One region of the Pseudomonas sp. TE4620 genome, then DNA from elsewhere that is predicted to be linked to it. Evidence: riboswitches for the same ligand, from Rfam matches in the RefSeq annotation. Region 1 holds a riboswitch; each other region holds the start of a gene.
The links. A riboswitch is a leader RNA that binds a small molecule or an ion and turns the genes downstream of it on or off. The one in region 1 is predicted to bind cobalamin.
Positions count from the first base shown of each region.

Region 2: it holds a riboswitch for cobalamin, as region 1 does, so the genes downstream of both, cobO (cob(I)yrinic acid a,c-diamide adenosyltransferase) here and cobW (cobalamin biosynthesis protein CobW) in region 1, are expected to answer to the same signal.
Region 3: it holds a riboswitch for cobalamin, as region 1 does, so the genes downstream of both, ACZ9A3_RS05600 ((2Fe-2S) ferredoxin domain-containing protein) here and cobW (cobalamin biosynthesis protein CobW) in region 1, are expected to answer to the same signal.

Region 1 is NZ_JBWBQO010000001.1:2,383,182-2,386,444, forward strand. It holds gene cobN (cobaltochelatase subunit CobN) at 1-526, opposite strand, end outside; gene cobW (cobalamin biosynthesis protein CobW) at 530-1,597, opposite strand; cobalamin riboswitch at 1,694-1,892, opposite strand; cobalamin riboswitch at 1,952-2,178, shown strand; gene ACZ9A3_RS11260 (CbtB domain-containing protein) at 2,277-2,462, shown strand; gene ACZ9A3_RS11265 (CbtA family protein) at 2,474-3,166, shown strand; gene ACZ9A3_RS11270 (cobalamin biosynthesis protein) at 3,169-3,263, shown strand, end outside.
Region 2 is NZ_JBWBQO010000001.1:3,704,804-3,708,066, forward strand. It holds gene ACZ9A3_RS17130 (cobyrinate a,c-diamide synthase) at 1-837, opposite strand, end outside; gene cobO (cob(I)yrinic acid a,c-diamide adenosyltransferase) at 834-1,445, opposite strand; cobalamin riboswitch at 1,608-1,831, opposite strand; gene ACZ9A3_RS17140 (hypothetical protein) at 1,979-2,557, shown strand; gene ACZ9A3_RS17145 (PQQ-dependent sugar dehydrogenase) at 2,626-3,263, shown strand, end outside.
Region 3 is NZ_JBWBQO010000001.1:1,181,410-1,184,672, forward strand. It holds gene ctlX (citrulline utilization hydrolase CtlX) at 1-489, opposite strand, end outside; gene ACZ9A3_RS05595 (ABC transporter substrate-binding protein) at 623-1,555, opposite strand; gene ACZ9A3_RS05600 ((2Fe-2S) ferredoxin domain-containing protein) at 1,552-1,938, opposite strand; cobalamin riboswitch at 2,045-2,248, opposite strand; gene ACZ9A3_RS05605 (sigma-54-dependent Fis family transcriptional regulator) at 2,254-3,263, opposite strand, start outside.

The sequences.
Region 1 (3,263 bases):
TGCGCGGCAATTGCTGCGGCGCGCTCCACGGGTAGTCGCGCTGCAGGTACTGGCTGGCCAGGCAGTTGAACAGGTTCAGGGCATTGGCCTTGCCGCCCTGGCGCAAAAAGTGCCAGAGCCGTTCGGCCTGCTCGGCCGGCACCGTGCTCAGGCGGGTCAGCTCCGGGTCAGGGCGGTCGTCGCCGGGCACCAGGATCAGCTGCACGCCGCGGGCGGCCAGTTCCAGCAGTTGCTCCACGCCATAGCGCCAGTAACCGACGCCGCCGTGCAGCGACACCAGGATGACCTTGGCATGGCGCAGCACCTGGTCGACATACAGGTCGACCGAGGCATGATTCTGTACCTGCATGGGGTTGGCCAGACGCAGGCTGGGGAAATCCTCGGGCAGCTGCTGGGCGGTTTCGGCCAGCAGCGCCAGGTGCGAGTCACCGCTGCAGAGGATTACCAGCTCGGCCGGGGTCTGGCCGAGGTCGGCAATGCTGTCGTCCGGTACAAAACCACCGGGCTGGGTCCGCAGCAGGTGCATGGGTCAAGCGCCCAGGGCGGCGCGCAGGCTCGCTTGCAGCTGCGGCGCATCCAGCTCCTGGCCGATCAGCACCAGGCGCGTGGTGCGCGGCTCTTCGCTGCGCCAGGCGCGGTCGAAGTGCTTGTCGAAACGGGTGCCTACGCCCTGGATCAGCAGGCGCATCGGCTTGCCCGGGATCGCCGCAAAACCTTTGACCCGCAGGATGCCATGTTGCACCACCAGTTGGGTCAGGGCGTCGAGCAGCAGGCTTTCGTCGGCTTGCGGCAGCTCGATGGAGATCGAGTCGAAGGCGTCGTGGTCATGGTCGTCGTGATCGTCACCGTCGTGGTGCGAGTCGTGGTGGGTGCGGCGGCCATCGATGTGCGCCTCGGATTCGGCACCCAGGCCCAGCAACACTTCCAGCGGCAGGCGGCCGCTGCTGGCTTCGATCACCTTGACCGCCGGCGGCAGCTCTTCTTCGACTTCGGCGCGAACCTTGGCCAGATCGTCGGCGGCGATCAGGTCGGCCTTGTTCAGCACCACCAGGTCGGCGCTGGCCAGCTGGTCGGCGAACAGCTCGTGCAGTGGCGATTCGTGGTCAAGGTTGGGGTCGAGCTTGCGCTGCGCATCGACCTGCTCCGGGTAGGCGGCAAAGGTGCCGGCGGCAACAGCCGGGCTGTCGACCACGGTGATCACTGCATCAACGGTGCAGGCGTTACGGATTTCTGGCCACTGAAAGGCTTGTACCAGGGGCTTGGGCAGGGCCAGGCCGCTGGTTTCGATGAGGATGTGGTCGAGGTCGCCGCGACGCGCCACCAGCTCGCGCATCACCGGGAAGAACTCTTCCTGCACGGTGCAGCACAGGCAGCCGTTGGCCAGCTCATAGACGCGGCCGCTGGCCTCTTCTTCAGTGCAGCCGATGCTGCATTGCTTGAGGATTTCGCCGTCGATGCCCAGCTCGCCAAACTCGTTGACGATCACCGCGATGCGCCGCCCCTGGGCGTTGTCGAGCATGTGCCGCAGCAGCGTGGTCTTGCCCGAGCCGAGGAAGCCGGTAACGATGGTGACGGGGAGTTTGGCCAGTGTTTTCATTTCGATGCCCTTGGCAGGATGGCGGGCATGCGGGACGAGCGCCAAAGGTGTTGTGCACCTGGCCTGTTCGCCACCGGATCACCCCGCCCGGTTGAATGTCGGAAACTGTTCGAGGCAGGTCTCCTGGCTTGCATTGCACCGGCGCCGTGGCCAGTCGAACGACGCCTTCCCGCACGTGCTGCAGTGGCTGTGTCGAACCCTTCAATGCTTACAGTTGCGGGGGCAGCCGCGGCTTGAACCGCGTTCCCGTCTTAGCTTCGGCCAGCGCCGAAGAACCTCGAAGCGGCTAGGCTACGCAGTGCCCGGTGAGCGGTCAACTGCTGTCACGATTGACGCCTGCCCGCGCCCGTGATTTGCTAACGCCATTCGTTTGGGTGCCCCTTGAGGGTGAAACTGGGAAACCGGTGCGTCGTACGCTCTTTATAGGGTGTATGGCAAGTCCGGTGCTGCCCCCGCAACGGTAAGTGAGAAAAGCGTCAGAGCCACTGTGCCCGCTGTCTGGCATGGGAAGGTGACGCCTGTGGTGTGGCCTGCGGCCAACCCTCACCAGCCCGGAGACCGGCCCAACGCTTGACCGAACAAACCCGCGGTGGGCGGGCGCTGTTACAACCCCTGGGCGAACGCCGCGCAGGGGTTTGCTGCGCTTGCCTGTTGCCGACAACACCAAGAGGAAAGCGCCATGCGTACCAGTACCGCCATTAACCAAGCCGTTACCCCGTCAAGCCTCAGCCAGCGCCTGCTGGTTGCTGTCGGCGCCTCGCTGCTGGGCCTGTGCCTGGTGTACTTCGCCGGTTTCTCGCACATCGAAGCGGTGCACAACGCTGCCCACGATACCCGCCACAGCGCCGCCTTCCCTTGCCACTGAGTGCTGCCCCGATGATCAAGCGTATTGCCAGTACCGCAGGCTTTACCGGCCTGCTGGCCGCCCTGCTACTGACCCTGCTGCAAAGCTTCTGGGTCGCGCCGCTGATTCTCCAGGCGGAAACCTATGAAAGCGCCGCCCCTGCGCTCGAAGCGACCCATGAACATGCCGCCGGCACCGCCGAGCATCATCACGACAGCGAAGCCTGGTCGCCGCAAGACGGCTGGCAGCGTGTGCTGTCGACCACCGGTGGCAATCTGGTGGTGGCGGTTGGTTTCGCCCTGATCCTCGCCGCGCTCTACACCCTGCGCGCACCGAAAACCGTGATCAGCGGCGCGCTCTGGGGCCTGGGCGGCTTTGCCGTGTTCTGCCTGGCGCCGACCCTGGGCCTGCCACCGGAACTGCCGGGCACCGCAGCCGCCGACCTGGCCCAGCGCCAGGCCTGGTGGGTTGGCACCGCTGCCGCCACCGCCGTGGGCCTGGCCTTGATCGTGTTTGCCCACAACTGGCTGCTTAAGATAGTCGGCGCAGTCTTGCTGGTAGTGCCGCATGTGATTGGCGCGCCACAGCCGGAAGTGCACCAGATGCTCGCCCCAGAAGCCCTGGAAGCCGAGTTCAAGGTCGCCTCGCTGCTGACCAACGCCGCGTTCTGGCTGGCCCTGGGGCTGATCAGCGCCTGGCTGTACCGCCGTTCGAGTCAGGCCTGAGGATGCAGTTGTACCTCGGCCTGGGTTGCCGTTGCGGCTGCCCGGCCGACGCCCTGAACGAGCTGCTCACCCGCACCCTGCTCGCCCATGACCTGCC
Region 2 (3,263 bases), 1.3 Mb from region 1:
CGGCAAGCTTGTGTCATGCAGCGGCGAGAAAAACGCCAGCTGCGCGCCCATGGCCCGCAGCAGGTCGAGGTTGGCGCCATAGGTAAAGGCAAAGGCTTCGTCGCGGGCAACCGCAATGCGCACGCCTTGCAGCAACGGCTCGATGGCAAACTCGGTCGGCGCGGCAAAGCGCACCGCTGGCGGCAACGCCGCATCGCAACTGGCGCCCAGGGCCGCTGCGGCAGCATCCAGCCGCGCATCAAGGTCGTTCAGTTCACTGGCTTGCACCAGCCCCAGGTGACGGCTCGGCAATTCGATGCCGGTTTCTCGCGACAGCCCACCGTACCAGCGCAGCCCCTCGGTCAGGCTGCCTTCAAGCAACTGGGCATGGCGCAGGGTACCGACACGGTTGGCCAACACCCCGGCAAACGGCAGGTCCGGCTGATAGCGCGCCAGGCCCAGGGCCAGGGCGCCGAAGGTCTGGGCCATGGCGGTACCATCGATCACCGCCAGCACCGGCACGCCAAAATGCCGGGCCAGGTCGGCGCTCGATGGCGTGCCGTCGAACAGGCCCATGACCCCTTCGATGAGGATCAGGTCGGCCTCGCCCGCCGCCTCCCACAATAGCCGGCGGCTTTCCTGCTCGCCGACCATCCACAGGTCGAGCTGATACACCGGCGCACCACTGGCGCGCTCGAGGATCATCGGGTCAAGAAAGTCCGGGCCGCACTTGAATACGCGAACCTTGCGCCCCTGGTTGCGATGCAGGCGCGCCAGTGCGGCGGTCACCGTGGTCTTGCCCTGGCCGGAGGCCGGTGCGGCGATCAATACCGCCGGGCAATGGCGCGCATCACTCATAGTTCGACGCCCTTCTGGGCACGGATGCCGGCCTGGAAGGCGTGCTTGATCATGCCCATTTCGGTGACGGTGTCGGCCAGTTCGATCATTTCGTCTTTGGCCGCGCGACCGGTGACGATCACGTGCTGCATCGGCGGGCGAGCATGCAGGTCGCTGAGCACCTGGTCGAGGTCGAGGTAGCCGTGCTTGAGGGCGATGTTCAGTTCATCAAGCACCACGAAGGCGATCGACGGGTCCTGGAGCATCTGCCGCGACACTGCCCAGGCAGCTTCGGCGGCGGCGATGTCGCGCTGGCGGTCCTGGGTTTCCCAGGTAAAGCCCTCGCCCATCACGTGGTAGCGCACCTGCTCGGGAAAGCGCCGGAAGAACAGCTCTTCGCCAGTGCTGTTGCGGCCCTTGATGAACTGCACCACGCCGCACTGCATGCCGTGGCCCATGGCCCGGGCGAGCATGCCGAAGGCCGAACTGCTCTTGCCCTTGCCGTTGCCGGTAAGTACCAGCAGCAAGCCGCATTCGTTGGGCGAGTTGGCGATGCGCTCGTCGATCACGGCCTTTTTGCGCTGCATGCGCGCCAGGTGGCGTTCGTCGCGCTCGGTGGATTCAGTCATGAGGTTCTCCGCAAACCACTGTCGGCCGATCTCACCGAACGCAGCAGCCGACGGCTGCTCAGCGTATCGAAGGAACGGGCGTGACAGATGAATGGATATGGCAGACGGAAAACGCGCAGGGCTGCGGCACAGGCCGGAGGAACCGCGCATCACCCTCCGTGATGCCGTTGGCTGTTACAGGCCGGTCTCCGGGCTTGTGAGCGGGGCCATCGACACCCGGGGCTGCGCGCCTTCCCGGGCATGAATGCCCAGTGGCCCTGCACAGCCTTGACTCACCTACCGTTGCGGGGGCAGCGCCGGATTCGCGCGTTTTACGCGCCCACCGGCTTCCCTGTTTCACCCTGCCAGGCCATCGCCTGCAGAGCACCTGAAACAAGTCGCGAAGGTTAGAGGGTTGCACCCGGAGCGTCAATGAAAGGCGCTGCACTGGCCTGGATCAATGGCGCCTTTGTCATCTTGTGCAACACTGACTTCAGTGATATCAAATAGCCATACCTCGGCTGTACTCGATCACAACTATAAGGGAGAGCAGCATGCAAGGCCTGATCATCAATAATGCGCGCCTGGAGTTCCTGCGCCCGGCCCTGGAACGCTGGGTCGATTGCATCGACCGCTTCAACCAGACCCTCGGTGACGGTGAGGCGCCCTATTGGCACGGCGCCCAGGCCAACCTCGGGCTGCTCTCGGCCGCCGCCTGGCAGGCCGAGCTGGTGACCCTGCAGCAGCACCAGAGCAAGAAGCAGCGCGATGACGGCGATCGCGAAGGCCGCTGCGACCTGTACATCGCCAACCGCGAAGAGGCCGCCTACCTGCAGGCCAGCCAGCGCTGGCCACGCATCGCCAAGCTCGACCTGAATAACGCCCTGGGCGAAACTGTCCAGGCTGCTCGGCAAATTGCCGCGCCCAGCCAGCTTAAAGTCGCTGCGCTGTTCGCCAGCCCCTGGAAAGCCGGCCAGCACGCCAGCCCCGAAGAGCTGCAGGACCTGGTCGACGACCTGCAAAAGCATAACGCCTGCGCCATCGCCTGGTACTTTCCCTACGCCTACCGCAAGCTGCACAACGAAGCCGGCCAGTATCACCCCGGCATCGCCCTGTTGCTCAAGCAGGCCTGACCCGGGGAACCTCCCACCCCTGGCGTGCCTCTACTGGCAATAGCGGCCATCATTGCGAGGGAAACGACATGGGTATCAAGCCGATTGCACTGCTGCTGGCAGTGACTGCGGGGTTAAGCGGCTGCGGCGAGAACGCCCGCCTTGAGGTCAGCGACGGGGTCGGCCCGTCGCCGCAATTGCCCGAACCGAACAAGACCCTGATCCCCACCGTCAACATCGCCCCCGCCATTGGCTGGCCCCAGGGCATGACGCCCAAGGCCGCGCCCGGCACCCAGGTGGCGGCCTTCGCCGCAGGCCTGGACCACCCGCGCTGGCTCTATGCCCTGCCCAACGGCGACATCCTGGTGGCCGAAACCAATGCCCCGCCCAAACCCGATGACGGCAAGGGTATTCGCGGTTGGGTGATGGGCAAGGTCATGGACCGCGCCGGCGCCGGCGTGCCCAGCGCCAACCGCATCAGCCTGCTGCGCGACAGCGACCACGACGGCGTGGCGGAAACCCGCACGACGTTTATCGAGAACCTCAATTCACCGTTCGGCATGGCCCTGGTCGGCAATGACTTCTACGTCGCCGACACCGATCGCCTGCTGCGCTTTCACTATGAACCCGGCGCGACTTCGATCAAGGGCCCGGGTACAGCCGTGGCCGAACTACCGGGCGGCACGCTGAACCATCACTGGACCAAGAACGTGATCGCCAGCCGTGA
Region 3 (3,263 bases), 1.2 Mb from region 1:
GAACAGGCGCAGGGCCTGGGTGTGGGTGCGCCCGGAGTGGCAGGCGTAGCTGATCCGGTGTTCGCGATCGAGGACCATGCTGCCGGTCCCTTCCAGATACATACTCTGCTGTTCCAAGGGGCTCAGATCGATGGTCTGACGGACGGCGAAGCGCTCTTCAAGCACCTTGAGCACGCCCTTGCTGCGCTCCAGGCGGCGGTTCTGGCCCTCCATCGGGTAGAGCACCAGGCTGCCGTCGGCGTGGCTGCTCCACCAGTTGTTGGGGAAGATCGAATCAGGGGTGTGCGGCGCCGGGGTGTCCTGCACCACCAGCACTTCGACACCGTGCTGGCGCAGGGTATCGACGTAGCCATCGAACTCTTCCAGCGCTTTCTGCTGTGCCTGCTGCGGGTCGAGCAGGGCTTGCTGGAAACGGTTGTTGAGGGCGGTGTCCGGGTTGAAGGCGAACCGCGCCGGGCGGATCATCAAGACTGTATTTGTTGTTTGCATCGAGGCACGCATCCGGGGTTGGCTGTGTGCTTATTGTCGACGTGATCAAGGATAAATCCCGGCTGAAGCGCATTGGGTGCTCAGCCGGTAAAGCTGAAATAGTGGGTTTGGCAGCGGATTCTGCTGCGACGGGTCAAGGCCGCTGTTGCTTCAAGGCGCGCAGTTGGCGCGCCAGGGTCAGGGCGGTACGGGCGCTGTGTTCGCCGGGCACGATATGGCTGAAGGGCAGGTCGATCAGGCGGTCGTCGCGTACCGCGCGCAGGTGCGAAAGCGCCGGGTGTTTATGCAGGTAGGCGCGCTTGCCGGCGGCCGGCGACCACACCGCATCGGCAAGGATGATCACGTCAGGATCGGCGCGCAGCAGGCGCTCGGCATCCACCGTAACCCGGTTCAGCTCCACCTCGGCGTACAGGTTGCGCCCGCCTGCTGCGTCGATCAACTGGGTGATGAAACCGCGCTTGCCTTCGCTTTGCAGGCCGTTGACCTCGCTGTCGAGGTAGAACACCGACAGCGGCGGGCTGTGCCCGGCGATGGTTTTGGCGGCGGCCAGGTCCTGGCGCTGGCGGGTGATCAACTGGCTGGCCCGGGCCTCGCGCTGCAACAGGTGGCCGAGGCTGCGCAGGTCTTGTTCAATGGCGGCAAAGCCGTTTTCCGGCGCTGGCGCGCAGGCGTTTTCCAGAAGGTAGCTGGCGATGCCGTTGGCCTGCAGGGTGGTGCGCGGGGCGACCCCGTCGCGGTCACGAAAGGCGCTGGCAAAGCCGCCGACCAGCAGGTCGTAACCTTGGGCATAGACCACTTCGGTTGCCGGGTAGCGACGCGACAGCAGGGGGACGCCGCGATAGCGTCCGCTGGTCAGCGCCTGGGCGTCATCATCTATATAGCTGACGGCGGCCAGCGCCGGGCCGGCGTCCAGGGCCAGCAGCAGGTCGGCGGCGTGCTGGTTGAGGGCCAGGATGCGTTGCGGGCGCTCCTGTGGCAGTTGCCAGGTGTGTCCGCAGTTCTGATAGTCCAGGGCCATGGCGCTGCTGCTCAACAGGGCCAGCACGCTGGCGCCCAACCCCCTCATGAGCCCTGGCCGTTGAGCAGCAACTCGGGCACCGGTTGGCCGTCGATCAGGTGCACACGCACCAGGCGCTGAGCGTCTTCGGCGTTGGCTACCCGGTACCAGCAGCGGTCCGGATATACCGTCAGCACCGGGCCGAGGTTGCACGGGAACTGGCAATGGCTGCGGGTCAGCAGCACGCCGTCAGTGGTTTCGATGCGGTTGGCCACCAGCAGCTCGCGGCGCAGGACTTTCCACAGTGGCAGGGCACCGCGTTGTACGCAGCGCGGGCCGGTGCAGAGCATCACATGGCGGGTATGCTCGGGGATCTGCGACCACTCCGGCTTGCTCTGGATTTGCTCTTCGGCGAGGCGGCCGCGGCGACGTTTGGGGGTTGTTGCTGTCATGGACTTCTCGAAAAATATTCGCGAAGCGCACAGGAGGGCCCCGGCCAACACGCGCCAGGCAGCCGGCTCGTGCCCGCCCTCCGCAGGTTTGCCTAAGTGACTGCATGCAGTCGTGGGGCTTCAGGCCGGTCTCCGGGCTTGCGAGGCGTAAAGTCATTCGCCTTCCCGTGCCTGTGGGCACAGTGGCGTGTTGAATGCTTCACTCGCTTACCGTTGCGGGGGCAGCGCCGGACTGGTCGATAACGACGCACCGGCTTCCCGTTTCACCTGACGCACGGCGGCGGCAGGCACCTGAAACTGGCAGGCATCTGACCATCAGCCCAGGCGTTCGTCAACTGCGCCGGCATGGCCCTGGGTGTGCAGGCGCTTGTACAGGGTGGTGCGGCTGATGCCGAGGGCCCGGGCCAGGGCCGAGATATTGCCATTGAGGGCACGCAGGCGCTGGCCGAGATCGTCAGTGTTTGCCGGCGTGGCCAGCACTGGCGCGGCGGGCTTGGTCTCAGGCAGGTCGGCAAAGAAACTGTCGGGCAGGTGCTCCACGGCAATCGGCCGTTCGCCGGCCAACGCCAGGGCCACCTGCAGCACGCTGGCCAGTTGTCGCAGGTTGCCCGGCCAGGGATGCTGAAGCAGCAGTTCCAGCACTTTGCCGGGCAATTGCGTCGGTGCCCCCGGTTCGCGGTACTGCTGGTGGAGCTGTTCGATCAGGGCCAGGCGGTCGCTGCGTTCGCGCAGCGGTGGCAGCATCAGGCTCAGGCCGGCGATGCGGTAGTACAGGTCCTGGCGAAAATGACCCAGGCGCACCTGTTCGGCGAGGTTGTGGTTGGTCGCCGAGACCACGCGGATATCCACCGGCGTCGGTTCGCCGCTGCCCAGTGGCTGGATGCTGCGGGTTTGCAGAAAGCGCAGCAGGCGTGCCTGGGTGGGCAGCGGCATGTCGCCGATTTCGTCGAGAAACAAAATGCCATGGTCGGCCTTGCGGATCAGTCCGATGTTGCCCTTGTGGTGGGCGCCGGTGAACGCGCCTTTCTCGTAGCCGAACAGCTCCGACTCGACCAGCTCGGCCGGAATCGCCGCGCAGTTCACCGCAATCAATGGCTGCGTGGCGCGGCTACTGGCGCGGTGCAGGGCGGTGACAAAGACCTCCTTGCCGGCGCCGGTTTCGCCCTCGATCAACAGCGGGATGTCTTTTTCCAGCAGCAACCCGGCCTGGCGCAGGGCCTTGTCGATACGCGGATCGCAGCTTGGTTGCGGGCGGTTGAGCGCTGCTGCTGGTGATGCTGTGGGGGCATGCAGCAGGCAATGGAAGCGGTTGCGCCCGGCCACCT